DNA from 3 places in the Erwinia sp. SLM-02 genome. Region 3 is predicted to be linked to each of the others. Evidence: predicted binding sites of a transcription regulator. Region 3 holds the regulator's gene; each other region holds the start of a gene.

Region 1 (9,915 bases), on a different contig from region 3:
CCGATGGGTTTTATACTCGTTAAGCTGACGATGCTGATTCTTCTTCAGATTCGGCAGGGCCAGATCTTCAAACAGCAGATCCAGATACTCATCTTTCGAGATGTTGAATACAAATTCATCCTGGCCTTCACCGTCCTGGCTGGCGTTGCCCTGACCGCTTCCGCTCCCGCCGCCACCGCCCTGCGGACGTTCCACGCGGTCGTTCTGCACGAAGTGGTCGTTACCCGGATGTACCCGGTGACGCTGGCCTCCGCGGCCCTGATGGAACGCGGGTTCGTTGATATCCTCAACGGGAATAGAGACGGATTCGCCGCTTTCGACGTCGGTAACCGAACGCTTGTTGATGGCCTCGGAGATCGACTGTTTGATTTGCGACTTATAGCGGCGCAAAAAGCGCTGGCGGTTTACCGCGCTTTTATTTTTGCCGTTAAGACGCCGATCGATAAAATAGGCCATAGCTCCCCCATACTACGTTGCAGGCGGCTGGGACATCGCCCGAACCCGCCCTGATGCACTTCCTGCGAATCTGCCATCGCCGATCGGCCCGGGATGACGCTTCCGGGCCGAAGGCTTAAGCAGTGACCTGAACGTCAGGATGACTTCCTGACGCGCAGATACCACTCGCACAGCAGGCGAACCTGTTTACGGGTATAGCCTTTTTCCATCATGCGATCGACGAAGTCGTCGTGTTTTTTCTGCTCATCGGTGGATGTTTTCGCGTTAAACGAAATCACCGGCAGCAGCTCCTCCGTGTTGGAGAACATTTTCTTCTCGATGACGGTGCGCAGCTTCTCGTAGCTGGTCCAGTTCGGGTTCCGGCCGTTATTATGCGCCCGGGCGCGCAGCACAAAGTTGACGATTTCGTTACGGAAGTCTTTCGGGTTACTGATCCCGGCGGGCTTCTCGATTTTCTCCAGTTCCGCATTCAGCGATTCACGATCGAACAGCTGTCCGGTATCCGGGTCGCGGTATTCCTGATCCTGGATCCAGAAGTCGGCATAGGTGACATAGCGGTCAAAAATATTCTGGCCGTATTCAGAGTAGGATTCCAGGTAGGCGGTCTGGATCTCTTTGCCAATAAACTCGGCGTATTTCGGGATCAGATAGCCTTTCAGATGCTCAAGGTATTTCTCCGCCTGCTCCTGCGGGAACTGCTCGCGGTCAATCTGCTGTTCCAGCACGTAGAACAGGTGTACCGGGTTAGCCGCCACCTCCACGTGGTCGAAGTTGAACACGCGGGAGAGGATTTTAAAGGCGAAGCGGGTTGACAACCCGTTCATGCCTTCATCCACACCGGCGTAGTCACGATACTCCTGATAGGATTTAGCTTTCGGATCGGTATCCTTCAGGCTTTCACCGTCGTAGACCCGCATTTTCGAGTAGCTGCTGGAGTTTTCCGGCTCTTTCAGACGGGAAAGAATTGAGAATCGAGCCAGCGTCTCCAGGGTTCCCGGCGCGCACGGAGCATGCGTCAGCTCGCTGTTAACCAGCAGTTTTTCGTAGATCTTGATCTCTTCAGAGACCCGCAGGCAGTAGGGAACCTTGACGATATATACGCGGTCAAGGAACGCTTCGTTGTTCTTGTTATTACGGAACGTCACCCACTCGGATTCGTTAGAGTGTGCGAGGATAATACCGTTAAACGGCAGGGCGGAGATGCCTTCGGTGCCGTTATAGTTGCCCTCCTGCGTAGCGGTGAGCAGCGGGTGGAGCACTTTTATCGGCGCTTTGAACATCTCAACGAATTCCATGATCCCCTGGTTTGCCCGGCACAGCGCGCCGGAATAACCGTAGGCATCAGGATCGTTCTGGGCGTGATTCTCCAGCTTGCGGATATCCACTTTCCCCACCAGCGCGGAGATATCCTGATTATTCTCATCACCCGGTTCGGTTTTGGCGATGGCAATCTGTTCCAGAATAGACGGCCAGACCTTGACCACCTTGAAGCGGGTGATATCCCCGCCGAAATCATGCAGGCGCTTCGCCGCCCACGGAGACATGATGGTGCCAAGATAGCGACGCGGGACGCCGTATTCTTTATCCAGAATATTGGCATCCTCCTGTGGATTGAACAGGCAGAGCGGGTGGTCGTTGACCGGGCTGCGTTCGCCGTCCGCGCTGAGGACATAGATAGGCACGCGCTGCATCAGCGATTTCAGCCGCTCTGCAAGGGAGGATTTACCGCCACCGACCGGACCCAGCAGGTACAGGATCTGTTTCTTCTCTTCCAGCCCCTGGGCGGCGTGTTTCAGGTAGGAGACGATTTGTTCAATCGCTTCCTCCATGCCGTAAAACTCTTCAAACGCCGGGTAACGTGCAATCACACGATTTGAGAACAGCCGGGAAAGGCGAGGCTCCTGAGCGGTGTCGACCATTACGGGTTCACCGATTGCCATTAGCAGTCGTTCCGCCGCGTTGGCGTATGCACTGCGATCCTGCCGACAGATGGTAAGAAATTCCTGCAGTGTGAACTCTTCGTCCTTGGCAGCTTCATAACGCTGACGATAGTGATCGAATATATTCATAGCGATGCCCGTCCTTTCGTTTTTAGCACAGGTACCAGGAGCCTAACGCGATAGCTCCTGAAGGAACTTATTAATGAGTACAGCAACCCTTATGCCAACCTGACTTTTTTTATCGGGAAACACACTTCTTTGGTTACTCTGCTCGTTAAAATTTAGGTCTTACAATTAAGCGTAGAACGCATAGTAAAAAATTTCCTGAGCCGTCGAGCATTTTCGATGAAATTTCAATAACAAAGTCAGAAAAGCGCTAAGCAGCACACTTTCCAGCCTCGTCCGGCCCGGCAGAGAAAAATAACGCTGCGGTAAAGAAGCGGATATTCCCTGCTTAAAATTAACAAAGAGTGCTACAAGTTATGTAAATTTATGATCGCCCAGGGATATCATGGTTAAACTAATCAACCTGATTGTTATATTTACGGAACGATTAATTTGTGAACCATTTCAAACTTACCGCGCTTGCCGCATTTCTGCCTCTGTATTTTGCGGCCCCTGTCGCACAGGCTAACCCGCTGACGCTGGGTGCTTCCGTTATTTACAGCCAGAGCCCGTACAAAAGTGGTCAGGACCGTTACTATCCGGTTCCCATCATCAACTATGACGGGGACAGCTTCTATCTGAATACGCTGCAGGCAGGTTACTACCTGTGGAAGGACAGCCAGGACCAGTTCTCTCTGACGGTGCTGGGTTCGCCGCAAAACTACGATCCTGACGATGCCGACGATGGCGATATGAAGTCGCTGAACAAGCGCCATATGACCATGATGGCCGGTTTCTCCTACCGCCATATGGCCGACTGGGGGATTGTGCGTACCACCCTGGCGGGCGATGTGCTGGATAACAGCAACGGCATCATCTGGGATTTGACCTATCTTTACCGCTTCGAATTCGGCCAGTTCAGCCTGACCCCGGGGATTGGCGCGCTGTGGAACAGTTCTAACCAGAACCAGTATTATTACGGCATCTCGTCCGCCGAGTCCGACCGTAGCGGCCTTAATCGCTACGACGCGGATGACAGCTGGAGCCCGTATCTGGAGCTGACCGGCGGCTGGAAAATCAGCGACAGCTGGAACGCGACGGTGTCAGGCCGCTATGTTCGCCTGGGCGATGAAATCAAAGACAGCCCGATGGTTGATAAAAGTTCTCAGGTTCTGCTGTGGAGTGGGATCAGCTACACCTTCTGATAACGCGCTCTGCACCACAGAAGGGCGCATCGCGCCCTTTTGTGCTGTTTTGGGGCGCAATAATGATGCAGGGAGAGAGTAATGAGCCGGACGGTCACCTTTTCTGATGGGATCCGCCTGCCCGCTATCGGTCAGGGCACGTGGTATATGGGGGAAGACCCCGGTTTACGTCGCCAGGAGGTGGCCGCATTACAGTGCGGCATAGAGGCCGGCCTGACGCTGATTGATACCGCGGAAATGTACGCCGAAGGCGGTGCGGAGCAGATCGTCGGTGAGGCGCTGGTGGGCCGTCGGGATCGCGCCTGGCTGGTATCCAAGGTTTATCCCTGGAATGCCAGCGAGGTCGATGCGGTTGACGCCTGCGAACGCAGCCTGCGTCGGCTGAAAACCGACTATCTCGATCTCTACCTGCTGCACTGGCGCGGCAATATCCCACTGGAGGAGACGATTCGGGCGATGGAAACCCTGCAGCAGCAGGGGAAAATTCGCCGCTGGGGCGTATCCAACTTCGACACCGATGACCTCAGTGAACTGCTGCAGGAGGAGGGCGGTGAAGGCTGCGCCACTAACCAGGTGCTGTATCACCTCGCGTCGCGCGGTATCGAGTACGACCTCCTGCCGCAGTGCCAGCAGCTGACAATGCCGGTAATGGCCTACTGTCCGATAGCCCAGGCGGGCAGGCTGCGTCGTGAGCTGATGGAACACCCCGTACTGACTCAGCTTGCACAGTGCAAGGGCATCAGCGTCGCGCAGGTGCTGCTGGCGTGGGTGATTCGTAAAGAAGGGGTTATCGCCATTCCGAAAGCCAGTTCACTGGCCCACGTCAGGGAAAATGCCGCGGCGCTGTCGGTTACGCTCAGCAGCGAAGAGCTGATGTTGCTCAACCAGGCATTTCCGCCGCCGTCGGCAAAACTGCCGCTGGATGTGGTTTAAGCTACGGCGCAGCAGGCCGGGTGACGATCCCCGCAGGCGTCCGGCATGGCCGGCCGCCTGCGGGGTAACGCAGATTACTTCTGAATGCGGAAGGTCACTGCCAGGCGTGCCGGCTGTTCACCGGAGCTGACCAACGGGCGCGAGATACGCGCCGTTTCTACGCAGACCATCGTTTTGTAGCCTTCATTGGCCATATCACCCATGCTGCACGACAGCTCCGCGCCCGGATTCCATGTGACAACGTCACTTTGATAGTGATGGTGTACTTCAATAACCCGCTGACCGGCACGGTCTTCCAGCACGCTGCAGTCTGCGGGCTGAGTATGGATCCGATCGACGCGCTGTTGATAGGTTTGTTTGCCGTCCGTCAAATGGCCGGCTGCGCCCTTCAGCACCTGATCGATATAGTCCGGTCCCAGACCGCTGACCGTCACGGCCGCGTTATCGGCAACGTTAAAGTAGCTGTGCAGTGCGGCAGTGGCCTCAAAATCGCCGTGCGCTTCCAGTTCAATTTCACAGGTATCGCTGAAGCGGAAGCGGGCGAAGAGGGTAAAGTCGTGCGGCCAGAGCTTTTTAGTCTGCTCGTTGCTTTCCAGAACGAAGGTCAGCATCACGCTCTGCTCGTTTTCATCATGCGCGGAGAGCTTCCACGGCAGGTTGCGGGCAAAGCCATGTGCCGGTTCACCCGCCGGACCAAACCACGGCCAGCAAATCGGTACGCCGCCGCGGATGGCCTTACCGGCGGTCCAGGCCGTTTTCTCACTCAGCCAGACCACCGGCTTTTCGCCAGCGGGCTGCCAGGCGAGAAGATGTGCGCCCTGCAGCGTGACGGCCGCGCGGACCTTAGGATGGGTAATAACGACCACCGGCAGTTCGCCCACCTGACGCTGGGTGATGTAAGGCGAGATCTGGTTAAGTACCGGCAGCGAGAAGAGCTTTTCGTTCATGAGCGGTCCTTCAGAAAAATAGCGATAAAAAAAGGGCGACCTGAGTCGCCCTTAGTGTCTGATTCTGTTACAGCACGCCTTATTTGGCGATGTGCGCAACCAGATCCAGTACCTTGTTAGAGTAACCAGTTTCGTTGTCGTACCATGAAACCAGTTTAACAAAGGTGTCGCTCAGTGCGATACCGGCTTTAGCATCGAATACGGAAGTCAGTTTTTCACCGTTGAAATCGGTAGAAACCACTTCGTCTTCGGTGTAGCCCAGAACGCCTTTCAGCTCGCCTTCAGACGCGGCTTTGATTGCTTCACAAATTTCTTTGTAAGAAGCAGGCTTAGCCAGACGTGCAGTCAGGTCAACAACGGAAACGTTAGGGGTAGGAACGCGGAACGCCATACCGGTCAGTTTGCCGTTCAGCTCAGGGATCACTTTACCTACGGCTTTTGCAGCACCGGTAGATGAAGGGATGATGTTCTGAGACGCGCCGCGGCCGCCGCGCCAGTCTTTGTGAGACGGGCCATCAACGGTTTTCTGAGTAGCGGTAGTTGCGTGCACGGTGGTCATCAGCGCTTCAACGATGCCGAACTTGTCGTTGATAACTTTAGCCAGCGGTGCCAGGCAGTTGGTGGTGCAGGATGCGTTAGAAACGATGTCCTGGCCAGCGTAAGATTTGTGGTTCACGCCCATCACGAACATTGGGGTGTCATCTTTAGATGGGCCAGTCAGAACAACTTTCTTGGCGCCAGCCTGGATGTGTTTACGTGCGGTTTCGTCGGTCAGGAACAGACCGGTTGCTTCTGCAACAACGTCAACGCCCACTTCGTCCCATTTCAGGTTAGCAGGGTCGCGCTCAGCGGTAACACGGATGGTTTTACCGTTAACAACCAGTTGACCGTCTTTGACTTCTACAGTGCCGTCGAAGCGACCGTGAGTTGAGTCGTACTTCAGCATGTAAGCCATGTACTCTGCGTCCAGCAGATCGTTGATCGCAACGATTTCTACATCAGAACGTTCCTGAGCAGCACGGAAAACGATGCGACCGATACGGCCAAAACCGTTGATACCTACTTTGATAGTCATATATTCCACCAGCTAGTTGATAGTGAATAAAAGGTTGGCAGTAAAATTACAAAAAGCTTACCAGGCGTCAAGCGGAATCGTGTCAATTATTGCTACAGGTCAAACTCATGACCAGGAATTATTCAATAAAAAGTCCATTTCTTGACGCCAACCCTGCCGTGATCTTAAGGCACTTAACCCGAATATAAAGGGGGTCATATTGTAAAAGGTGATCTGAGTCACAATTATGTCTCTGAACGATTCTCCTCTCGCACCTTGAGAGAAAAATTCACCTGATCTTGTTAAGTATTTGTTAGAATGCTAAGCGAAGTCTTCATAATAACACTGCCAGAGAGTCTACCATGGCTAATGAGAAATCCCCTATTTCACCCGAAAATGAACTGAACGAAATGCAGCATTACGTTACCCAGCAGCGTGGCACAGAGCCACCGTATTCGGGTAAACTGTTGCATAACAAAGAGCAAGGTCTGTATCACTGCCTGGTGTGCCAGGCCCCGCTGTTTCTGTCCGCGTCAAAGTATGATTCAGGCTGCGGCTGGCCCAGTTTTTACGAGCCTTACAGCGACGAGGCCATTCGCTATCTTGATGATAATACTCACGGAATGCAGCGTATTGAGATCCGCTGCGGCAGCTGTGACGCTCACCTGGGCCACGTGTTCCCGGACGGCCCGCAGCCAACCGGTGAACGTTACTGCGTTAATTCCGCATCGCTGAGCTTCAGCGACGATGACGGAAATATCACCAAAGGTTAACGGAACTGTAATGGAACTCGATGAAATCATTGCCGGTATGACCCCGGATATCTATCAGCGCCTGGCTACGGCGGTTGAAACCGGTAAATGGGCAGACGGTGTGGCCCTGACGCCGGAGCAGAAGGAAAACAGCCTGCAGCTGGTCCTGCTGTGGCAGGCAAAGCATAACGACGATCCGCAGCACATGAGCGTGGCGAAGGGCGGAGAAATCGTGATGAAGAGTAAAAAACAGCTGAAGGAAGAGTTCGGTATCAGCGATGAAGTCGTGACGCGGATCCAATTACAGTAATTATTCCTGCAGGAATAATTCGTACAAAGAATAGGCAGGTGTGCGTTCAGCACGCCTGCCTTTGTTTTCAGGCTTGCTGAATCAGGGCTCCGGCATTTTGCATCGCTTTCAGCGCCTCTGCGCTGTCCTCCGGCTGCAAATTCACCCCTCGGCAACCCTCCGCTATCACCGTTACCTTAAACCCCAGAGAAAGGGCATCCAGCACGCTGTATTTGACGCAGTAGTCGGTCGCCAGGCCCATGACCGTCAATGAGGTTATCCCTGCCTGCTTCAGCCAGCCATCCAGCGCGGTGGCCTGACGCCTGCCGTTATCAAAGAAAGCGCTGTAGCTGTCCACCTGCGGATTTTCACCCTTAAAGACGCGAAGCGTAATCGCAGACTGCACCAGCCCCGGGTGCAGTTCGGCTCCACGGCTGTGCTGGATGCAGTGATCCGGCCACCAGACCTGCGGCAGGCCGTCCAGCTCGCCACAGGTGCCGGGTGTATTACCCCCGACTGAGGCAAAGCTGCCGTGACCGGCCGGGTGCCAGTCCAGCGTGGCGATCACCGGCTCTCCGCGCTGATGGAACCCGGCCGCCAGGCGATTTGCCACGGCTATCGTCTCATCCCCCCCGGCCACCGCCAGCGCGCCACCGGGGCAAAAATCATTTTGTAAATCAATCAACAATAATGCCTGATGCGCACGCATGCGGTTCTCCCTGATTTAGTCTTCCGTCAGCTCACCGCGCAGATTCTGCTGCATCAGCTGGCGCATTTCATCACTGGTTAAATCCTGGCTGAGCAGATAGTGCAGCTTGGTAAGGGTGGCTTCTACGGTCAGATCGGCACCGCTGATCACACCCGCGTGGGCCAGCGCGTTACCGGTAGCGTATCCTCCCATATTGACCTTGCCGGACATGCACTGGGTCAGGTTAACCACCACGATACCGCGATCGGAAGCGGCTTTCAGCTCTTCCAGGAACTCTTTATTCTGTGGCGCGTTACCCACGCCGTAGGAGCGCAGGATCAGCGCTTTTACCGGCTGACGCAGGAAGTTACGCACCACTTCGGCGGAAATGCCGGGATAAATCGTTACCACGCCGATTGGCTGCGGCGTAATCGGATGAACGATCAGTTCACCTTTTCCTGCCGGAGCGGGCGGCGTGTTCAGGCGACGGATGTGAATGCCGGCTTCAAGCAGCGGCGCAAGATTCGGTGAGGCAAAGGCGCTGAAACCATCGGCGTGGGCCTTGGTGGTGCGGTTGCCGCGATACAGCGTGTTGTTGAAGAACAGCGCCACCTCGTTAATCGGGTAGTTTGCGGCAACGAACAGCGAGTTAAGCAGATTCTGCTGCCCGTCCGAGCGAAGCTCCGCCAGGGGGATCTGTGACCCTGTCACAATCACCGGCTTGGCCAGATTCTCCAGCATAAACGACAGTGCCGAGGCGGTGAACGCCATGGTGTCGGTGCCGTGAAGGATGACGAAACCGTCGTAGAGGTCATAGTTCTTCTGGATATCGTCAGCAATCGATTGCCAGTCTTCCGGCGTCATATCCGACGAGTCAATCAGCGGTTGATACTCGTGGATCGTAAAGTCGGGCATTTCCGCGCGATGGAATTCGGGCATATTTGCCAGCTGGGTCTGCAGATGGCCGGAGACGGGAATGTAGCCGTGCTCTGAACGCTGCATGCCGATGGTTCCGCCGGTATAGGCAACATAAATCGATTTTTTTTGCATGGGTAAACTCAGACTTGCCGAAAACGCGCAGTATAAGGGGAAAGCGGGGGAAATGCAGCCCGACCGGTCTCGGTCGGGCTAATTACCAGAACTACTTCACATCACCACAGTTCAGACAGAACGCGTAGCGGTTTTGCGGATCGTTAAGATCGCCCATCAGCCCCGGCTGTTTTTTCATCGATGAAACCACGTCGAGCAGCGGCGCGGGAAGCAGCGCTTTCAGCGATGACGGCAGCGAAGCGCGCACGTCCATCTGGCTGAACAGGGTGTTCAGCAGGCCGGGTTCTTCCTGATACCAGTCAAGCTGCGGCTGTTTCACTTTTGCCAGCTCGGCGGCTTTTGCGACGGCATCATCGAAATCGCCGAGCGCATCCACCAGGCCGTTGGCTTTGGCATCACTGCCGGTCCACACGTGGCCCTGCGCGATCTGATCGACCTGCTCAGGCGTTTTGTTACGCGCCTTCGCGACCAGCCCGATGAAGTTTTTGTAGCCGTA
Region 2 (9,915 bases), on a different contig from region 3:
TGGCAGTACCGGATGATCTATCTGGAACCGCAGCGGCTGGCCGCGCTGACCGGTGAGCACGGCTGGTGGTTCGATCGCGCGGTGCGCCATCACCCGCAGCACGCGCGTGAAATTTCGCAGATCCTGGCCCGGCTGTGGCAGACGGACGATGCGCTGGCGATCGATGGCCTGCTGCTGTCGCTCTGTGACGTGCTGCGCCCCCACGCCCGCAGCGTTCGCCCCACCGAGGCACTGACCCGTCACCGCTTCGATCGGGTGCGGGACTATCTGCGCGATAATCTGGCCGAGCGCGTCACTCTCGGCGATCTCTCCGCGCTGATGTCGCTCAGTCCTTACCATTTCCAGCGCCAGTTCAAGGCGCAGTATCATGTGACCCCGCATCAGATGCTGATGGCTTTCCGCCTCTATAAGGCCCGCCAGCTGTTGATTGACGGTTTGCCCCCGGCGGACGTTGCCGCCGCCGTCGGCCTGACCGATCAGGCGCATCTGACCCGCAGCTTTGCCGGACGCTACGGCATCACGCCTGCCCGCTACCAGAAACAGGTTCGCCAGAGCCGCTAGCGCAATTTGCTACAATCCTCTTCACGCGATCTCCCGCCATAATGCGGCATTGCTTTTGCGCGTGATTTGGAGTGAATGATGTTAGCGGGAATTTTATTTGCCCTCGGAGCAGGGCTGATGTGGGGATTAATCTTTGTCGGGCCGCTGCTGGTGCCGGATTATCCGGGAACCCTGCAGTCAATGGGCCGCTATCTGGCCTTCGGGCTGATAGCGCTGCCGCTGGCCTGGCAGGATCGCCAGCGTCTGCGCGGTCTGACCGGCAATGACTGGCGGGAAGCGTTTAAGCTGACTCTGGTGGGGAATCTGCTTTACTACGCCTTTCTTGCCACGGCCATCCAGCGTACCGGCGCACCGGTTTCCACGATGATTATCGGTACGCTGCCGGTGGTGATTGCGGTCTGTGCCAACCTGTTTTACGGCGGCGATGAAGGGCGCCTCAGCTGGCGTAGTCTGGCTCCTGCTTTGCTGCTGATTGTATGCGGTCTGATCTGCGTTAACGTGGCTGAAATTCACGGGGCCGGGCAGCGGCTCGATCCGTGGCGCTATTTCAGCGGCATTGCGCTGGCGCTGGCGGCGGTCATCTGCTGGACGTGGTATCCGCTGCGCAACGCGCGCTGGCTGCGGCAGCATCCCACGCTGAGGCCCGGCACATGGGCAACCGCGCAGGGGCTGGTCACGTTGCCGCTGGCGCTGCTGGGCTATCTGCTGGTGATGGGGCAGCTGCATCTGACGCAGCCTGCGTTTACCCTGCCGTTTACCCTGCCGTTTGGCCCACGGCCAGGCGTATTTATTGCCCTGATGCTGACCATTGGCCTGCTGTGTTCGTGGCTGGGGACGCTGTGCTGGAACGAAGCCAGCCAGCGCCTGCCCGCGGTGCTGCTGGGGCCGTTAATCGTGTTTGAAACGCTGGCGGGGCTGGCCTATACCTTTGCCCTGCGCCAGGCGTGGCCGCCGCTGCTGACGTTTTTCGGCATTTTTTGCCTGATCTGCGGGGTGGTGGTCGCGATGAGGATTAAGCCTCAGTCGCGAATTGTGCCGCTGAACGAATCCATGCCAGACAGCACGCCGCATTAACTTTAAAGAAAACATTAGCACCGACCGTATATCTCTCCCCCGATCGGTGGCTAATGTTAAAGAGTGATAAATAATTTCCACTGTCAGTCAGTTACGGGCCCTCACAATTGCAAGGGTAATGATAAACGCTGCGGCTGATATTCAGCAGGCGGCAGCTGCGGCGGGTTCCCACCTTATGGGTATCCTGCAGGAAGGTGACGGCTTTGCGTTTATCCCCGGTAGTGAAGAAGTTTTTCACAATACTCTGAAGCAGTTCTTTATCGGAAGAGAGCAGCTGCACTTCGCGCGACAGGCTGTGCAGGGACTCCTCTAATTCTTTGATTTTTCTTCCCTGTTCTGAGTTTAATCCGGCATATTTCTTTTTCCAACTGTAGAACGTCGCTTCAGAAATACCGAGGTTTTCACAAATCTGTTTAACTTTAATACCGTCTTCTGAATCTTTAATAGCTCTGCTGATTTGTTCTGCCGTATATCGTGACTTTCTCATAAATGCTATTACCTTTCTTAACTATTATATGGCGATAATAACTGGAATTAATTCGTGCTGAGGTAGTTCGGCTATTTTATATCAGTATTTCACGATATGCGATTAGGAAAATTCCTGTGGATTTAAAAATAAATTCTGATTCGGTTTATTGCGCTGAGGATTATTTATAAGCCAGCGATAATTCGCGCTGTTTTAACAAAGCAGATAAGGAGGGGAAACGAAGCAGGGCGGGAAGCAAACTGGCCCGATGAGTCCGGCTCATCGGGCCGGGAAATCAGGGCATCGGCCAGTCCGGCGGCGTCTGGCTCATGACGTTGATAAACACGTCTTTAGTGATATGCCAGAAGTTGTATAAATTTTCCATCCCCAGGCTAATCCCCAGCAGGCCGGTAACGAACCAGCATGACATGCCAATACCGATGCCGGTAAAGACGAAAGCCATAGCGTTGCGGCTGGCTTTACGGCACTGCACGTTGAACGTGCTGGCGATAAACATCATGACTGCGCTCAGCAGTTCCCATCTCATCAGCATAACGCTGGCGGTTATCGTACCCATGTTTAACTCCACGATGATCGGTCCTGACTGACTGGAAGCGGCATCACCGTAAGCGGAACAAGAGCTGCCAGGTAGGCTCTTTCCGGACTGACATAAAGGTCAAGGAAGTGTGACGACGGTCACATTATATCATCGGTTTTTAAAAGTTGAACGAAATTTACGCACGATATGACAATTTTCTGGCGCGCTGAAAGCGGGCTGTCGCTCTGCTGCCGCCGGGTTTTTTTCAATTGAAAAGAATGAAATTAATCACGGTGATTAAATTCAGCCGTTGAAAAAGGCTTTTTCTCTTTGCAGAAAGGCGGGGGATCGGCTAAGGACGTGCGGTGTAAATCAGATCCATTTATTACTGGAGTTTTGCTGTTTTCATTTCCCCGATTCAATTCGCATTACGACATTGATTAATGAGTCTGATAGGAATTTTGTTTTTCAGTTTTTGTACAGCAGCGTTTTTTATAAATTGAGCTGAGTGCGGGGATGAGTCTTATTTCAACTGGTATGGTGAGTTTGGTAATTTATTGAAAATAAATAACTTATTGTTTTTGAATTTCGACAAATAAGTCCGTATTACAAAGGTTTAAGAGGAATCTTAAGCCTTAAAAGTTGTACAGGCTCTCAATGCTATGTAGGATTTTCATAACAAATGATACGACTATCTATTCTCCCGAAACCTGATTTTGGGTGGGGATTTCGTCGCTATAAAAACTCAAATAAATAATAAACCCAACAATACACCTGTACGGATAAGTAAAATAATAAAGGAGTTGCCGTGTTATTTTGTTGCTTTTCCAGGTTGAAATGCCGCCCACACCAGCGGAAAAAAGCGGTCGCGTTATTACTCACATTCAGCACCCTGCCATCGCTGGCGGCGGCGCAGAATTATGACGCCCTGATCGTGGCCGCTCGCGAGGGAAACAATGCGCCCGCCCTGCGATTCTTCGACGGTGAAGCCGAACGACGAACGCTGAGCGCGGGTGAAATCGCCGACTGGCTACAGATTGCCAGCTGGGCCGGGGAGGATCGCCAGGTCGTGGCCGTCTGGCAGCGCTACGATCGGCAGGTTACGCTGCCGGTTCGTGGCCTGCAGGCGGTGGCCGGATCGCTGCGCAACCTGCACCAGTGGCAGACTTCGCTTGCCGTCTGGCAGCGGGCGCTGGCCCGCGAGCCGGGCAATGACGACCTGCACAGCGGTTATCTGATGACCCTGGCCGATGCCGGAAACAGTGCGCGGGCGCTGCCGCTGGCGCAGCAGCGTGTTGCGGCGGCGGCCACCGCCCGGCGCTGGCTCGACCTCTCCTACGTTCAGTTTGCCGCCGGGAAAAAAGAGGATGCGCTGCAGTCCGCCAGCGCGGCGGAGTCGCGCTTTGCCGGCGATCGGCAGATTGAGCAAAACTACCTTAACGCGCTCTCCCTGAACCGGGTCAGCGGCCCGGCGCTGCGCCAGGCCACGCGCGCAGAGCCGGACGCGGCGCAGCTACGCCGACTGCAGCGTGACGCCGCGGCGGAAAAGGTGCGTGTCGCCTTTACCCCGAGCCGTTCGGAAGCGGAGCGTTTTGCCGTGGCCGACCGTGCGCTGGCTGACTATCAGCCGCTGCTGGCGGCATGGCAGAACGACCCCGACGCCCACGCCGATTATCAGCAGGCGCGCATCGACAGGCTGGGTGCGCTGGTTGCCCGCAGCCGTATGCAGGACGCGGTGGAGGAGTATCAGCGCCTGACGGCAGAGGGGACGGTGATACCCACCTATGCCCGCCGCTGGGTGGCGGCGGCGTTTCTGTGGCTGCGCCAGCCGGATCGTGCTGTGGCCATCTATCAGTCGCTGCCGCCCGAAACGTCGACCAGCCCGCTCAGCCGCACCGAGCAGAGCGATCTGTTCTATGCACTGGCCGAGGATGAGCAGCCCGATGCCGCCCGTCGGCAGAGCGATCGTTTCGTCGCCTCCAGCCCCTATCTGCTCAATATTTTCGGCTCACCGGAACGGGTTCCTGACGATGACTGGCTGGATGCGCAGCAGCTGCAGGTTCAGTCTGCCCTGCTGCATGACGATCTGCCTGCCGCCCAGCAGCGCGCTGAACATCTGGCGCAAACCGCGCCGGGCAATCAGGGATTACAGATAGACGTAGCCAGCCTGTGGCTGATTCGCGGCTGGCCGCACCGCGCGGAAGCCGAGCTGAAGCGCGTGGAGAGCATGGAGCCGCGCAGCCTGGGGCTGGAAACCCAGCAGGGGCTGACGGCGCTGGAGCTGCAGGAGTGGCGGCAGGCCGACCTGCTGGCGGATGACGTGATAAAGCGCCAGCCGGAAAGCCGCAGCACGCAGCGCCTCGATCGCCTGCGCAACGTCCATCGTTACGCCGAGCTGCGCGTGCAGGGTGAACACGGCATCAACTCCGACAGCCCGGTCAGCGGGGACAACGACCTCTCCCTCGACGCGCTGCTCTACAGCCCGCCCATCGATGACAACTGGCGGATCTTTACCGGCCTGTCGTTTGCCGACAGCGAGTTCAGCGAAGGCCGGGGGATTAACCGCAGCGTGCGCGGTGGTGTGGAATACCGCACCCGCGATAACTGGGCGGAAGCCGAACTGAACGGCCAGCGCTTCGGCAGCGGGCAGAAAATCGGTGCGCGGCTGTCGGGCTGGCACGACTTCAGCGATAGCTGGCGCATTGGCGGCAGCGCGGAGCGCCTGATGCGTGAAGCACCGCTGCAGGCGCTGCGCAACGGCATCACCGTTAACGGCGGCAGCCTGTGGGCGCGCTGGCGGCAGAGCGAACGCCGGGAATGGCAGGTTTCCGTTGCTCCCTCCTGGTTTTCGGACGGCAACAACCGCGTGGAGTGGTCGATTGACGGCTCGGAGCGGCTGACCTCCGGGGCGCGCTACTCCCTCGATTTTACGCCGGGTATCAGCGGCAGCCACAACAGCAAAACGGATACGCCGTACTACAGCCCGTCGCGGGATCTGGCGGTGGTGCCCGCGCTGAGCCTCGATCACCTGATGTATCGCCACTATCAGACCGAATGGAGCCAGCAGGTTGAGCTGGGTGCCGGTTCGTACTGGCAGCAGGGGCAGGGCAGCGGCGCGGTGACCACGGTCAGCTACGGCCAGCGGGTTCGCTGGAACGACGTGCTGGATACCGGCGTGAAGCTGACGTGGGATAAACGCCCGTATGACGGCGTCCGCGAGCAAAACCTTTCTGTTTCATTTGATATGAACTACCGATTCTGAGGACCGGACGATGCGTTTGTTCATGCTTCTTTTACTGTTGCCTGCCGCACTGCTGTTAAACGGCTGCAGCCAGGCCGGGCACCCGCGCTTTCTCTCTCCCGCTGACCGGCCGCTGTCGGCCGCTGAAAAGCCGTGGCCGAAAAATCACTTTATTGTTCTCGCCTATCACGACGTGGAGGACGAGTCCGCCGATCAGCGCTACCTGTCGGTGCGCAGCAGCGCGCTGAACGATCAGTTCGCCTGGCTGCGGGAAAACGGCTATCACCCGGTGTCCGTGGATGACATTCTCACCGCCAGAGCCGGCGGCAAGCCGCTGCCGGAAAAGGCGGTGCTGCTCAGCTTCGATGATGGCTACAGCAGCTTTTATCGCCGGGTCTGGCCGCTGTTAAAAGCTTACCAGTGGCACGCGGTGCTGGCGCCGGTAGGCAGCTGGATTGATACCCCCGCCGGGCAGCCGGTGAACTTTGGCGGGCTGATGACGCCGCGCGATCGTTTCACCACCTGGCAACAGATTGGCGAAATGTCCCGCTCCGGGCTGGTTGAAATCGGTGCGCACACGTATGCCCAGCACGAGGGCGAGGTGTCCAACCCGCAGGGCAACAGCGAGCCGTATGCGGTGAATCGCCGCTATGACACGAAGCAGCAGCGTTACGAAACCGGGGCCGAGTACCGCCAGCGGGTCAACGCCGACGTGGATAAAATCACCCAGCGTATTACCGCTGCGACCGGCAAAGCGCCGCGCGTGTGGGTCTGGCCTTACGGCGCCGCCGGCGGAGAAGCGCTGAGCATCGTGCGCCAGCACGGCTATCAGATGGCGATGACGCTGGATGACGGGCTGGCCTCCGTGGATGCGCTGGACAACGTGCCGCGCCTGCTGATTGCCAATAACCCCAGCCTGGAAAGCTTTGCCCAGCGGATTGTTGAGGCACAGGAAACCAGCGCGATGCGGGTAATGCATGTCGATCTCGACTACGTCTACGATGCCGACCCTAAGCAGCAGGCGCGCAATTTAGACAAGCTGATCCAGCGCGTGGCCGACTCCGGGGCGAACACGGTCTTTTTACAGGCCTTCGCCGACCCGGACGGAGACGGGCAGGTGCATGAGCTCTATTTCCCCAACCGCTGGCTGCCGGTGCGCGAGGATCTGTTTAACCGCGTCGCCTGGCAGATCGCCACCCGCACCCGCGCCGAGGTTTACGCCTGGATGCCGGTGCTGGCCTTCGATCTGGACAAATCCCTGCCGCGCGTGGAGAAAATCGATCTGAAAACCGGGCAGACCCGGGTGGACCCGCAGCAGTATCAGCGGCTGTCGCCGTACAGCAGCGTCGCCCGCGACCGCATTCGCGAGATCTATCAGGATCTGGCCAGCCACGCGGTGTTCAGCGGCATCATCTACCACGATGATGCGGTGCTCGCCGACGATGAGGACGCCGGTCTGGATGCGCTTCGTGCCTATCAGGCCGCCGGATTCCCGGCGTCGATTGCCGAAATTCGCCGCGATCCTGAAACCTTCCAGCGCTGGACGCGCTTCAAGAGCCGCACGCTGATCGACTTCACCCGCCAGCTGACCGCCGACGTGCGGGCCATTCGCGGACCGCAGGTGAAAACCGCGCGCAATATCTTTGCCCTGCCGATCCTGGAGCCGCAGAGCGAAGCGTGGTTTGCGCAAAACCTCGACGACTTCCTGCAGGCCTATGACTGGGTGGCACCGATGGCGATGCCGCTGATGGAGCAGGTGCCCGCGCAGGAAAGCAACGCCTGGCTGGACAGGCTGGTGACCGAGGTAGGTCGCCGACCGGGCGCGCTGAAGAAGACCGTCTTTGAGCTGCAGTCCCGCGACTGGCGACAGCCGGAACAACACGGCGCTATTCCTGCCACCCAGTTGACGAGCTGGATGAAGCAGCTGCAGACCAGCGGCGCGCAAAGCTTCGGCTATTACCCGGATGACTTCCTGAACGACAGCCCCGCGCTGAACGACATCCGTCCCGTCTTTTCATCAACCTGGTATCCGCTGCCATGATCGATCGTATCCTTGCCTTTCTGATGCTCTGCCTGGTGCTGAGCATACCGTTCGGTATTACGGTGATTTATACCGGTGAAGTGATGCTGAACTTTGTTTTCTTCTGGCCGCTGTTTATGTCCGGCATCTGGATGACCGGCGGACTCTATTTCTGGTTTTACCGCGAACGCCACTGGAAATGGGGGAAAGACGTTGCCGCCCCCGAGCTGGAGGGGAACCCGCTGATTTCGATTATCGTTCCCTGCTACAACGAAGAGGCCAACGCCGGGGAGGCGCTGCTGGCCGCGCTGGGGCAGCGTTATAGCAATATCGAAGTGATCGCCGTTAACGACGGTTCTAAAGACAACACCGCCGCCGTGCTGGATGCCATGGCCGCCAGCCATCCTAAGCTGCGGGTGATCCATCTGGCGGCTAACCAGGGCAAGGCGATTGCCCTGCAGACCGGGGCCGCCGCCGCGCGCAGCGACTTCCTGGTGTGCATCGACGGCGATGCGCTGCTGGACAGAGACGCCGCCGCCTGGCTGGTGGCGCCGCTGCTGAATAATCCGCGCGTGGGGGCGGTGACCGGTAATCCGCGCATCCGCACCCGCTCCACGCTGATTGGGCGGATCCAGGTGGGGGAGTTTTCCTCAATTATCGGTCTGATCAAACGCACGCAGCGGGTATACGGCCAGGTGTTTACCGTCTCCGGCGTGGTTGCGGCGTTCCGCCGCCGCGCGCTGGCGGAGATCGGCTACTGGAGCCCGGACATGATCACCGAGGATATTGATATCAGCTGGAAACTGCAGCTGCGTCACTGGTCGGTGTTCTTTGAACCGCGCGCGCTGTGCTGGATCCTGATGCCGGAAACGCTGAAAGGCCTGTGGCGCCAGCGGCTGCGCTGGGCACAGGGCGGGGCGGAAGTGTTCCTGAAAAATCTGCGCCATATCTGGTCGTGGGAATATCGCCGGATGTGGACGCTGTTCTTTGAGTTCAGCCTGTCAACCATCTGGGCCTTTACCTATGCGGTGAGCGTCATTCTGTTCCTGCTGGGGCTGGTGATGCCGATCCCGGACAGCATCCGCGTTTACGACCTGTTTCCGCCGCAGTTTACCGGCATGGTGCTGGCGGTGACCTGTCTGCTGCAGTTCAGCGTCAGTCTGCTGATTGAACGGCGCTACGAGCCGCGCCTGGCCGGTTCTCTGTTCTGGGTCATCTGGTATCCGCTGGTCTACTGGATGCTGAGTCTGTTCACCACGCTGGTGGCCTTCCCCAAAGTGATGCTGCGTTCCAGAAAGCAGCGCGCCCGCTGGGAAAGCCCCGATCGCGGTATCGAAAAAGGATAATCACTATGGCGAATCCGTTAATTTTCACCCCTCGCGGCTGGGTGCCGCGCGTAATCGATTTTGTGCTGACGCTGTTTGGCTGGGGCGGTTTTATCTGGCTGTTTACCACCGGGCTGCTCAAGGTCCTGCAAACCATGCCGTTCAGCGGCCCGCGCCCGCTGGTGTCCGGGCTGAGCACGCTGACGCTGTATATCGGCATCGGGCTGTTTAATGCCCTGCTGCTGATCGGCTGGGCCAAGTATAACCAGCTGCGTTTTCGCACCGAGCGGCGCCGGCGCAGGCCGGGGCTGGAGCCGGTGGAGGTGGCGCGCAGCTTTGACATCAGCCAGCAGGACGTCGGCCTGCTGAGCGGCAGCGACAGGCTACGGGTTTATCACGACGGCGACGGGCGCATTACGCAGGTAGAACCGCTACGGGGGCCGGCCTGAGCGCCGCTTTCAGGGAGGGATTCACTATGAGCATTGACCGGGATGGCAGCTCGCCTGTCGCCGCACCGTCGCGCACGCTGCGTAAATCTTTTCACCGCATCCATCTCATTATTGCTGCGGTTGCGCTGCTGGCGGGTCTGATTTCGCTGCTGGCCATGGCGCTGGATAACCCCCATCAGGGCGGCCAACTGCCCGATTATTTATGGCCGCTGCTGCTGCTGCTCAGCGTGGCGCTGCTGGT
Region 3 (9,915 bases):
CGAACTGCCGCAGCTGCGGGCACTGAAAAAGCTCCGCGCCTTCGATGATGCGATTACCGCCAGAGCGCACGGCTTCGCCGATGCGACGGACTACTATCGGCGCTGTAGCGGACTGCCGCTGCTGCCCGGCGTCAGCAAGCCGCTGTTAATCATTCATGCGCTGGACGATCCCTTTATGACCGCCGAAGTGATCCCGGATCCGGCCACGCTGCCACCGAATATTGAGTATCAGCTGACCCGCTACGGCGGACACGTTGGTTTTGTAGGCGGTACGCTCCGCCAGCCGAAAATGTGGCTGGAACAGCGTATACCGCAATGGCTTTCAACCTGGCTGGAACCCTGATGATTATTCCCTGGAAAGAACTCGATCCTGAAACCCTTGATAACCTGATTGAAACCTTCGTTCTGCGTGAGGGCACCGACTACGGCGAGCAGGAGCGATCGCTGGCGCAGAAAGTAAAAGATGTTCACCGCCAGCTGGCCAACGGTGAGGCCGTGCTGGTCTGGTCGGAACTGCATGAAACCGTCAATATCATGCCGCGCGGTCAGTTTAACGGCTGATCGCATTTTTCCTGCCCGATACGCAGCAAGGATGACTTTTCACCAGTAAACATGTTAGGAATGATCCGTCAGTCCGACCATATCTCAGGGAGTTGTTTACCATGTCAGCCAAACACCCGGTTATCGCCGTCACCGGCTCCAGCGGTGCAGGAACCACCACCACCAGCGTCGCCTTCAGGAAAATTTTCCAGCAGCTTAACCTGCGGGCGGCAGAGGTCGAGGGTGACAGCTTCCACCGGTTCACCCGTCCGGAGATGGATATGGCCATCCGCAAGTCGCGGGATATGGGTAAGCACATCAGCTACTTCGGCCCGGAGGCAAATGACTTCGGGCTACTGGAGCAGACCTTTATTGAGTATGGCCGTACCGGAAAAGGTCAGTCACGCAAATATCTGCATACCTACGATGAAGCGGTGCCGTGGAATCAGGTGCCGGGAACCTTCACGCCCTGGCAGCCATTGCCTGAGCCGACCGACGTGTTGTTTTATGAAGGGCTGCACGGCGGCGTGATGACGCCACAGAACAACGTGGCGGAAAACGTCGACCTGCTGGTCGGCGTAGTGCCCATCGTTAACCTTGAGTGGATCCAGAAGCTGGTGCGTGACACCAGCGAGCGCGGCCACTCGCGTGAAGCGGTGATGGATTCCGTGGTGCGCTCGATGGAGGATTACATTAATTACATCACGCCGCAGTTCTCCCGAACGCATCTGAACTTCCAGCGTGTGCCGACCGTGGACACGTCCAACCCCTTTGCCGCGCGGGGTATCCCGTCGCTTGATGAAAGCTTTGTGGTGATCCACTTCCAGGGGCTGGAAGATATCGATTTCCCCTACCTGCTAACCATGATTCAGGGCTCGTTTATCTCCCATATTAAAACCCTGGTCGTGCCAGGCGGGAAAATGGGCCTGGCGATGGAGCTGATTATGGGCCCCCTGGTCAAACGCCTGATCGAAGGCAAAAAAATCAGCTAATCCGGTGACATAAGCAGCTATGACATCAGCTGCTGGTGGATAAAGCCAATGTGCAGCTTCACGCCGATTGGCAGTACGTCTTCATCCAGGCGGAAGTGCGGATTATGCAAACTCCAGCAGGTTCCTTTCTGTTCGTTTCCGGAGCCAATAAACAGGAAGCATCCGGGGATCACCTGCTGGTAGGCTGAAAAGTCTTCACAGCCAAACATCGGATGCGGCATGATTTTCAACGCATCGGCTCCCAGCGTATCGACCACATTTTTTGCGGCAAAGCGGCAGGCATCCGGATGATTGAAGCCCAGCGTATAACCCTTCGTCCAGTCCAGCTTATAGCTCGCCCCGACCGCCGCGGTCATACCACCGAGCATCTGTTCCATCATTTTTGGGATTTCAGTACGCGTTTTTTCACTCAGCGTGCGCAGCGTGCCTCTGAGATGCGCCGTATCCGGAATAACGTTGTAGCCCCCGTCGGCCATAAAACTGGCGATACTGAGCACGGCGCCCTCGTTAGGATCCAGCCTGCGTGAAACGATTTGCTGCAGCTCCTGGACTACCCCGGCCCCTAACACCACGGGATCGCACGCCGTATGTGGCAGAGCGGCATGCGAGCCTTTCCCCTGCAGGATCAGATCGAAATTATCACTGGCCGCGCTGAAAACACCTTCGGTGTAACTCACCGTACCGGTTGGAAATGCCGGCATCACGTGCAGGCCAAAAATCATCGAAACTCCGTCAAGCACGCCCAGAGAGACCAGCTCCTGCGCCCCGCCCGGCGGAACCTCCTCCGCATGTTGAAAAATAAACTTCACCGTCCCGGCAATCTGTTTTTGCAGCTGGCAGAGCGCCCAGGCCGCGCCCATCAGCATGGCCGTATGCGAATCATGACCGCAGGCGTGCATGACCCCGTCATTGCGCGAGGTAAAAGGCTCCTGGTTCAGCTCGTGGATCGGCAAGGCATCCATATCGGCACGCAGCGCGATACAGGGGCCGGGGCGCGCCCCTTTTAACTCCGCCAGCACGCTGTTTGGCGTAGGGCGGGTGAGCGTTAATACGCCAAACTGCTGGAGCTCACCGGCAACATAATCCGCCGTCTTTTGCTCATGAAAGGAGAGCTCGGCATTTTGATGAATATGCCGACGCCATTGCAGCACTCGTGGGGTGATTTCCTGAATCAGTGACGCGATTTGAGATTTCATAGTTACTCCTTTAACGGTGAGAGGCGCTTCCAGCATGACTCCATCCGATGGCGACCTTCACCGTCAGCAGGGAACGGCATGACACCGGTAGCGCGGATACCGTGATAGAAGCATAAAATAGCGTCATCTCCGTGACGAACCGTGCCATAGCGTGATTGTTTATCGACCGTGATCCCCGTGGCAACGAGGCAAATCAGGGAGGTCGCGGCAGGCCTGCACACCGCTTTACCCGCAACAGAAAAGGCCGCTCCGCCTTTTAGCACCCTGCTGAAGCGAGACAACATGAGACAACACGAGACAGCCAGGTCAAGCTGTGCTACAAACGGTGCTGTATTAATATTCTGGCATTGCAATGCATGGTGAAAACGGGACAACAGGATGAGCCAGACTCTTAATGGTATGGCCCGTTTGATTTTCCTATGGGAAGCGCCTGACAGGGAATTCCGTCCCTGTTTACCCGAAATATTTCAAAAAGCAGTTAACATTTCTGCAACCTGAGTGATAAAAAGGGTATATTTAGGCACGATTACAATAGAGGATAACAGCGAATGGTTCTCGGCAAACCGCAAACAGACCCAACACTCGAATGGTTCCTGTCACATTGCCATATTCACAAATATCCATCCAAAAGCACCCTGATTCATCAGGGTGAAAAGGCAGAAACCCTCTACTACATCGTCAAAGGCGCAGTAGCGGTGCTGATCAAGGATGAAGAAGGCAAAGAAATGATTCTTTCCTACCTCAATCAGGGCGACTTCATTGGCGAACTGGGTCTTTTCGAAGAAGGCCAGGAACGTAGCGCGTGGGTGCGCGCAAAAAGTGCCTGTGAAGTAGCTGAAATCTCTTATAAAAAATTCCGTCAGCTGATTCAGGTTAACCCTGACATTCTGATGCGTCTTTCTTCGCAGATGGCACGCCGTCTGCAGGTCACCTCTGAGAAGGTCGGTAACCTCGCCTTCCTGGATGTGACGGGGCGTATTGCACAAACGCTGCTGAATCTGGCCAAACAGCCAGATGCCATGACCCACCCGGATGGTATGCAGATCAAAATCACCCGTCAGGAGATCGGCCAGATCGTGGGCTGTTCTCGTGAAACCGTGGGCCGTATTTTGAAAATGCTGGAAGATCAAAACCTGATTTCCGCGCACGGTAAAACTATCGTGGTTTACGGTACGCGCTAAGCGGTTCTGACTCTGGGGCGCGACAGCCTGGTCGCGCCCTTTTTTATGTGGTGTTAGGCATGTGGCGGAGAATCATTTATCACCCTGAAGTCAACTATGCACTGCGGCAAACGTTGGTGCTGTGCCTGCCGATAGCCATTGGCTGGCTGCTGGGCGATCTCAGACAGGGTTTACTCTTCTCGTTAGTTCCCGCCTGCTGCAACAACGCCGGTCTTGATACCCCCCATAAACGCTTTTTTAAACGCCTGATTATTGGTGGCAGCCTGTTTGCCTTCTGTAGCTTTCTGATCCTGTATGCGGGCGAAAAAGGGGTGCCGTTGCCGATCATTATGCTGGTGATGGCTCTGTTGCTGGGCGTCACTGCGGAAATCAGTCCGCTGCACGGTCGGCTGCTTCCCGCTTCGTTAATTGCCGCCATTTTCACCCTCAGCCTTGCCGGCAGAGTCCCCCTCTGGCAGCCCCCGCTGCTCTATATTCTCGGCACCATTTGGTACGGCCTGTTCAACTGGCTGTGGTTCCGGCTGTGGAAAGAGCAGCCGATGCGGGAAACGCTAAGCCTGCTCTACCGCGAACTGGCCGACTACTGCGAGGCAAAATATACGCTGCTGACCCGGCTGACCGATCCGCAGACCGCGCTTCCGCCGCTGCTGGCTCGCCAGCAAAAAGCGGTTGACCTGATTAATACCTGTTATCAGCAGATGTATATGCTGTCCGCCAGCCAGGATAACCACTACCAGCGGCTGACGCGTGCATTTCAGGTGGCGCTGGATCTGCAGGAGCATATTTCGGTCAGCCTGCATCAGCCGGAAGAAGTTCAGAAACTGGTGGAGCAAAGCCACGCCGAGGCGGTGATCCGCTGGAACGCACAGACCATTGCCGCCAGGCTGCGGGTGCTGGCCGATGACATTCTCTATCATCGCTATCCTGAACGTTTCACCATGGACAAACCGCTGCAGGCGCTGGAAAAAATATCCCGGCAGAACAAAGACAATCCGGTGGGCAATTTCTGTTATTACCACTTCAGCCGTATCGCCCGCGTGCTCCGCACCCAGCGACCGCTGTATCGACGCGATCTGATGGCGGATCGCCAGCGCCGCCTGCCGCTGATCCCGGCCCTGAAAAGCTACCTGTCGCTAAAATCACCCGGCCTGCGCAGCGCGTCGCGCTACGGGATCATGCTGGCCTTTGCCAGCTCGCTGGCGCTGTTTTTTAATCTGCCCAAACCCTACTGGATCCTGATGACGGTGATGTTCGTCAGTCTGAACGGCTACGGAGCCACGCGAGTGCGGATCCAGCACCGTGCCATGGGCACGCTGGCCGGGTTGGTCATTGCGGCCGTGATGCTACGCCTGCACGCGCCGGAATCGGTGATGCTGCTGGTGATGCTGGCCCTGACGCTGATTGGTAACCTGTTTATCCGTAAGTTCTACGGCTGGGCCACCATCGGCTTTACCATCACCACGGTATTTACACTGCAGCTGCTGTCGCTGAACGGCGCGCAGCTGCTTGTACCGCGCCTGATGGATACGCTGATTGGCTGTCTGATTGCCTTCGGTGGGATGATCTGGCTGTGGCCACAGTGGCAGAGCGGACTGCTGCGGCAGAATGCCCACGATGCGCTGGGTGCTTATCAGGAAGCACTCCAGCTATTACTGGGGCAGGAACAGGATCCGGTCAAGCTGGCGTGGCAGCGCATGCGCGTTAATCAGGCTCATAACGCCCTGTTTAATTCCCTGCACCAGGCGATGCAGGAGCCTAACTTTAACGCCAGCTACCTCAAGGATATGCAGCTGTGGGTGACCCACAGCCAGTTTATCGTCGAGCATATTAATGCGATGACCATTCTGGCGCGGGAGCACACTATGCTGACCGAATCGCTGGCACAGCGCTATCTGCAATCCTGCGAAATCGCCCTGCAGCGCTGCCAGCAGCGCCTGGAATATGACGGCCCCAGCTCCGACAGCAACGTGCTGGAAGCGCCGGAGGATTTCCATCAGGGGCCGGTCACCATACTGGAGCGGCACGTGAAACGTATTCTCGGCCACCTCAGTACGATGCACACCATCTCGTCACTGGCCTGGAGCCAGCGACCGCATCAGGGGCACTGGCTTTCCCGCCGTTTGCGCAAAACGTCCTAGCCGATAACTTTTTCCACCGCCGCTGCAAAGCGCTTCATCCCTTCGGCGATATCCGCAGTGTCGATGACCAGCGACGGCGCAAAGCGCATTACGTCAGTACCGGCCACCAGCACCATGACGCCTTCGGCCGCCGCGGCATTCAGGATGTCACGCGCTTTTCCAGCGTGCTGCGGCTTCAGCGCGGCACCGATCAGCAGGCCCATCCCGCGGATTTCGCTGAACAAATCCAGTTTTGCATCCAGCGCCTGCAGGGCATCAACAAACAGCTGACGGCGCTGCGCGACGCCCTCCAGCACCGCTGGCGTATTGATAATATCCAGCGCGGCTTCCGCCACCGCACAGGCCAGCGGGTTCCCGCCGTAGGTAGTACCGTGAACGCCAGGGGCCATGACCGAGGCAATCTCATTGGTGGTCAGCATCGCACTGACCGGAAAACCGCCGCCGAGTGCTTTCGCCGTGGTGACGATATCCGGCTTCACGCCGTAGTGTTCATAAGCAAACAGTTTGCCACTGCGGCCCATGCCGCTCTGCACTTCGTCCAGCACCAGCAGTGCATTATGTTCATCGCACAGCTGACGCAGCCCCTGCATAAATTCCTGGGTGGCCGGCGTCACGCCGCCTTCACCCTGAATCGGCTCCACCACGATGGCGCAGGTGTGATCGTCGATAACCGCTTTGACCGCCGCCAGGTCGTTAAAGGGCACATGGACGATATCGGCAGGCTTGGGACCGAAGCCGTCGGAGTACTTAGGCTGCCCGCCCACGGAAACGGTAAACAGGGTGCGGCCGTGGAAGGCGTTATGGAAGGCGATGATCTTGCTTTTGAACGGGCTGTGGCGCTGGGTCGCATAATAGCGAGCCAGCTTGAATGCGGCTTCGTTAGCTTCGGCACCGGAGTTTGCAAAAAACACGCGCTCGGCGAAGGTGGCAGCAATCAGCTTGCTGGCCAGGCGCAGGGCCGGCTCATTGGTGAAAACGTTGCTGGTGTGCCAGAGAGTTTCACCCTGAGTTTTGAGTGCCTCGACCAGCGCCGGATGGCAGTGGCCCAGCGCCGTTACGGCAATACCGCCGGAGAAATCAACGTACTCTTTCCCCTCCTGGTCCCAGATACGGCTCCCTTTGCCCTTGACCGGAACGAACTGCGCTGGTGCATAAACAGGCAAAATCACTTCATCGAACGTTGCCCGCGTTACCGCTAATTTTTCCGCTGCCATCAATCACCTCGCCGTTTAATCGTTGCTTTAATGTGAAAATATAGTCATGAAATATGCATAAAAAATCAAAAAAAGGCAAACACTAACTCAGTAGCGCAGGAAATTTTCCAGCAGCTGGTGTCCCTGCTCGCTCAGGATGCTTTCCGGATGAAACTGCACGCCTTCAAGCGGCAGCGTGCGATGACGAAATCCCATAATTTCATCGGGCTGACCGTCACGCAGTGTCCAGGCCGTCAGCTCAAATTCATCCGGCAGCGTGCCCGTCTCCACAATCAGAGAATGGTAACGGGTCACGGTAAGCGGGTGGTTCAGGCCGGAAAAAACGCCGCCGTCATTATGTTCAATAGCCGACGTTTTGCCATGCATCACCTTGCGGGCACGAACGACTCTGGCACCAAACGCCTGCGCGATCGCCTGATGTCCAAGGCAAACGCCAAGTACCGGCAGATCCCCGGAAAAATGGCGGATCGCGTCAAGTGAGATCCCCGCCTCGTTGGGCGTACAGGGACCGGGAGAGATAACCAGATGGCGGGGATTCAGTGCGGCGATTTCAGCCAGCGTGATATCGTCGTTGCGGCGAACGATGACCTCCGCGCCCAGTTCAGAAAAATACTGGTAGAGGTTCCAGGTGAAGGAGTCATAGTTGTCGATCAGCAGCAGCATGGCGAATTCCGGTAAACGATTTACGCCGCTATTTTACGGATTTTACGCCGTTGCGCTTATCTGTTTGCAGTACCGATGGCTTCCGCAAAGCTGAACCGGCCCCACAGGCCGATTCAGGCGAAACGCATAACGTTAAGGCAGGATTTTAGCGGAGAGGATCACTACCGGCGTTACGGGAACATTCTGGTAAGGGCCGACATTCTGAGTGGGCACCTGGGCAATCTTATCGGCAACATCCATCCCTTTAACGACTTTACCAAACACCGCATAGCCGAAATCACGCTGGCCGTGATCGAGGAAAGCGTTATCAGCGACGTTAATAAAGAACTGGCTGGTTGCGCTGTCTTTTTCCGCGGTACGCGCCATCGAAATAGTGCCGCGTTTATTCAGCAGACCGTTATCTGCTTCGTTTTTAATCGGCGCGTTAGGCTGTTTCTGCTGCATATCGGTGGTGAATCCCCCGCCCTGCAACATAAAACCTGGGATCACACGATGGAATGTGGTGTTGTTGTAAAAGCCGCTGTTGACGTAATCAACAAAGTTTTTTACCGAAACAGGGGCTTTCTGATTATTCAATTCCAGCTCAATGCTGCCTGCCGAAGTGGTCAGCAGTACATGTGTATCCCCTTTCGCGGCGAATGCAGAAGCAGAAATCGATGACAGTGCGAGAACTGCCGCCACCGCGGTCAAAGTGCGTTTCAACATGAAATATTCCTTACTGAGGGCAATAAGCCATAAATACAACGCTGATTGTAAATAGGCACTTACCAACGCGCCAGCGTTTTACCTTTATTTACGCAGCGGGCTATTGCCGTAAAAGTGACGGAGCGATGAATAAGTGTGATTAAAATCACACTAACAGTGAAATACGAAAATAATTGTTTCATTAAATATTCATGCAGATCACGAATGTGGTTAAACTCCTGGGGTATCTCTCAGGTACCTCGCCTGAGACTCCACCTTCCAGACAGGTTTCCACAATGACAAATCGCGATCGAATCGGACTTACCTGGATCAGCTTCTTCTCTTATGCGTTGACCGGTGCAGTGGTTATCGTAACCGGCATGGTACTGGAGAATATAGCAGAGTATTTCCAGCTCCCCGTCGCTCAAATGAGCAACACTTTCACCTTCCTTAATGCCGGGATCCTGCTGGCGGTGTTTCTTAACGCCTGGCTGATGGAGATCGTGCCGTTAAAACGTCAGCTGATGTTCGGCTTTGTGCTGATGGTACTGGCGGTGCTGGGGCTGATGACCAGCCACAGCCTGAGCGTATTCTCGCTCTGCATGTTTGTGCTGGGCGTGGTGAGCGGGATTACCATGTCGATCGGGACATTCCTGATCACCCATCTTTATGAAGGACGCCAGCGCGGTTCACGCCTGCTGTTTACCGACTCCTTCTTCAGCATGGCCGGTACTATCTTCCCGATTATCGCTGCAGCCCTGCTGGCACGCGCGCTGCCGTGGTACTGGGTTTACGTCTGCATCGGCGTGATCTACGTGGCGATCTTTATTCTGGCGCTGTGCTTTGAATTCCCAGTGCTGGGCAAAAAAACCACCAGCGGCGAGCCGGTTAAAAAAGAAAAATGGGGCGTTGGCGTGGGCTTCCTGGCGGTTGCCGCACTCTGCTACATTCTGGGCCAGCTGGGCTTTATCGGCTGGGTTCCGCAGTATGCAACGAAAAGCATGGGGATGGATATCGGCCAGGCCGGTAGCCTGGTGGGTAACTTCTGGACCGCTTACATGGTCGGCATGTGGGCATTCAGCGCCATCCTGCGCTTCTTCGACCCGCAGCGTATCGTCACGCTGCTGGCGCTGCTGGCTACCGCACTGATGTACTGGTTTATCACCACCACCGATGCATCCATGCTGAAGTGGATTATGCTCAGCCTGGGCTTCTTCTCCAGCGCCATTTACACCACCATCATCACTCTGGGTTCGCTGCAAACGAAGGTCTCTTCGCCAAAACTGGTGAACTTTATTCTGACCTGC

What was found. The regulator CRP, encoded in region 3, controls carbon source genes, mostly activating them, when cyclic AMP is high. The targets are predictions, from matches to a motif close to ATGTGANNNNNNTCACAT.
Region 1: a site for CRP is predicted at 6,868-6,885, ahead of msrB (peptide-methionine (R)-S-oxide reductase MsrB). Genes of this name have one in related genera too.
Region 2: a site for CRP is predicted at 2,786-2,803, ahead of PGH32_RS16175 (YjcB family protein). Genes of this name have one in related genera too.

Annotation. Positions count from the first base shown of each region.
Region 1 covers NZ_JAQISN010000001.1:1,879,757-1,889,671, reverse strand. The annotation lists gene PGH32_RS08765 (YeaH/YhbH family protein) at 1-456, opposite strand, end outside; gene yeaG (protein kinase YeaG) at 591-2,525, opposite strand; gene PGH32_RS08755 (MipA/OmpV family protein) at 2,957-3,706, shown strand; gene PGH32_RS08750 (aldo/keto reductase) at 3,788-4,639, shown strand; gene PGH32_RS08745 (D-hexose-6-phosphate mutarotase) at 4,714-5,586, opposite strand; gene gapA (glyceraldehyde-3-phosphate dehydrogenase) at 5,666-6,661, opposite strand; gene msrB (peptide-methionine (R)-S-oxide reductase MsrB) at 7,003-7,413, shown strand; gene PGH32_RS08730 (YeaC family protein) at 7,424-7,702, shown strand; gene pncA (bifunctional nicotinamidase/pyrazinamidase) at 7,770-8,390, opposite strand; gene ansA (asparaginase) at 8,406-9,419, opposite strand; gene sppA (signal peptide peptidase SppA) at 9,511-9,915, opposite strand, start outside.
Region 2 covers NZ_JAQISN010000002.1:646,118-656,032, reverse strand. The annotation lists gene PGH32_RS16190 (AraC family transcriptional regulator) at 1-561, shown strand, start outside; gene PGH32_RS16185 (DMT family transporter) at 640-1,635, shown strand; gene PGH32_RS16180 (transposase) at 1,727-2,122, opposite strand; gene PGH32_RS16175 (YjcB family protein) at 2,397-2,678, opposite strand; gene pgaA (poly-beta-1,6 N-acetyl-D-glucosamine export porin PgaA) at 3,448-5,901, shown strand; gene pgaB (poly-beta-1,6-N-acetyl-D-glucosamine N-deacetylase PgaB) at 5,912-7,921, shown strand; gene pgaC (poly-beta-1,6-N-acetyl-D-glucosamine synthase) at 7,918-9,246, shown strand; gene pgaD (poly-beta-1,6-N-acetyl-D-glucosamine biosynthesis protein PgaD) at 9,252-9,674, shown strand; gene PGH32_RS16150 (diguanylate cyclase) at 9,701-9,915, shown strand, end outside.
Region 3 covers NZ_JAQISN010000004.1:405,705-415,619, reverse strand. The annotation lists gene PGH32_RS21065 (hydrolase) at 1-343, shown strand, start outside; gene PGH32_RS21060 (YheU family protein) at 343-561, shown strand; gene PGH32_RS21055 (phosphoribulokinase) at 663-1,532, shown strand; gene PGH32_RS21050 (amidohydrolase) at 1,550-2,728, opposite strand; gene crp (cAMP-activated global transcriptional regulator CRP) at 3,277-3,909, shown strand; gene PGH32_RS21040 (YccS/YhfK family putative transporter) at 3,969-6,047, shown strand; gene argD (bifunctional acetylornithine/succinyldiaminopimelate transaminase) at 6,044-7,261, opposite strand; gene PGH32_RS21030 (aminodeoxychorismate synthase component II) at 7,349-7,924, opposite strand; gene ppiA (peptidylprolyl isomerase A) at 8,057-8,629, opposite strand; gene tsgA (MFS transporter TsgA) at 8,905-9,915, shown strand, end outside.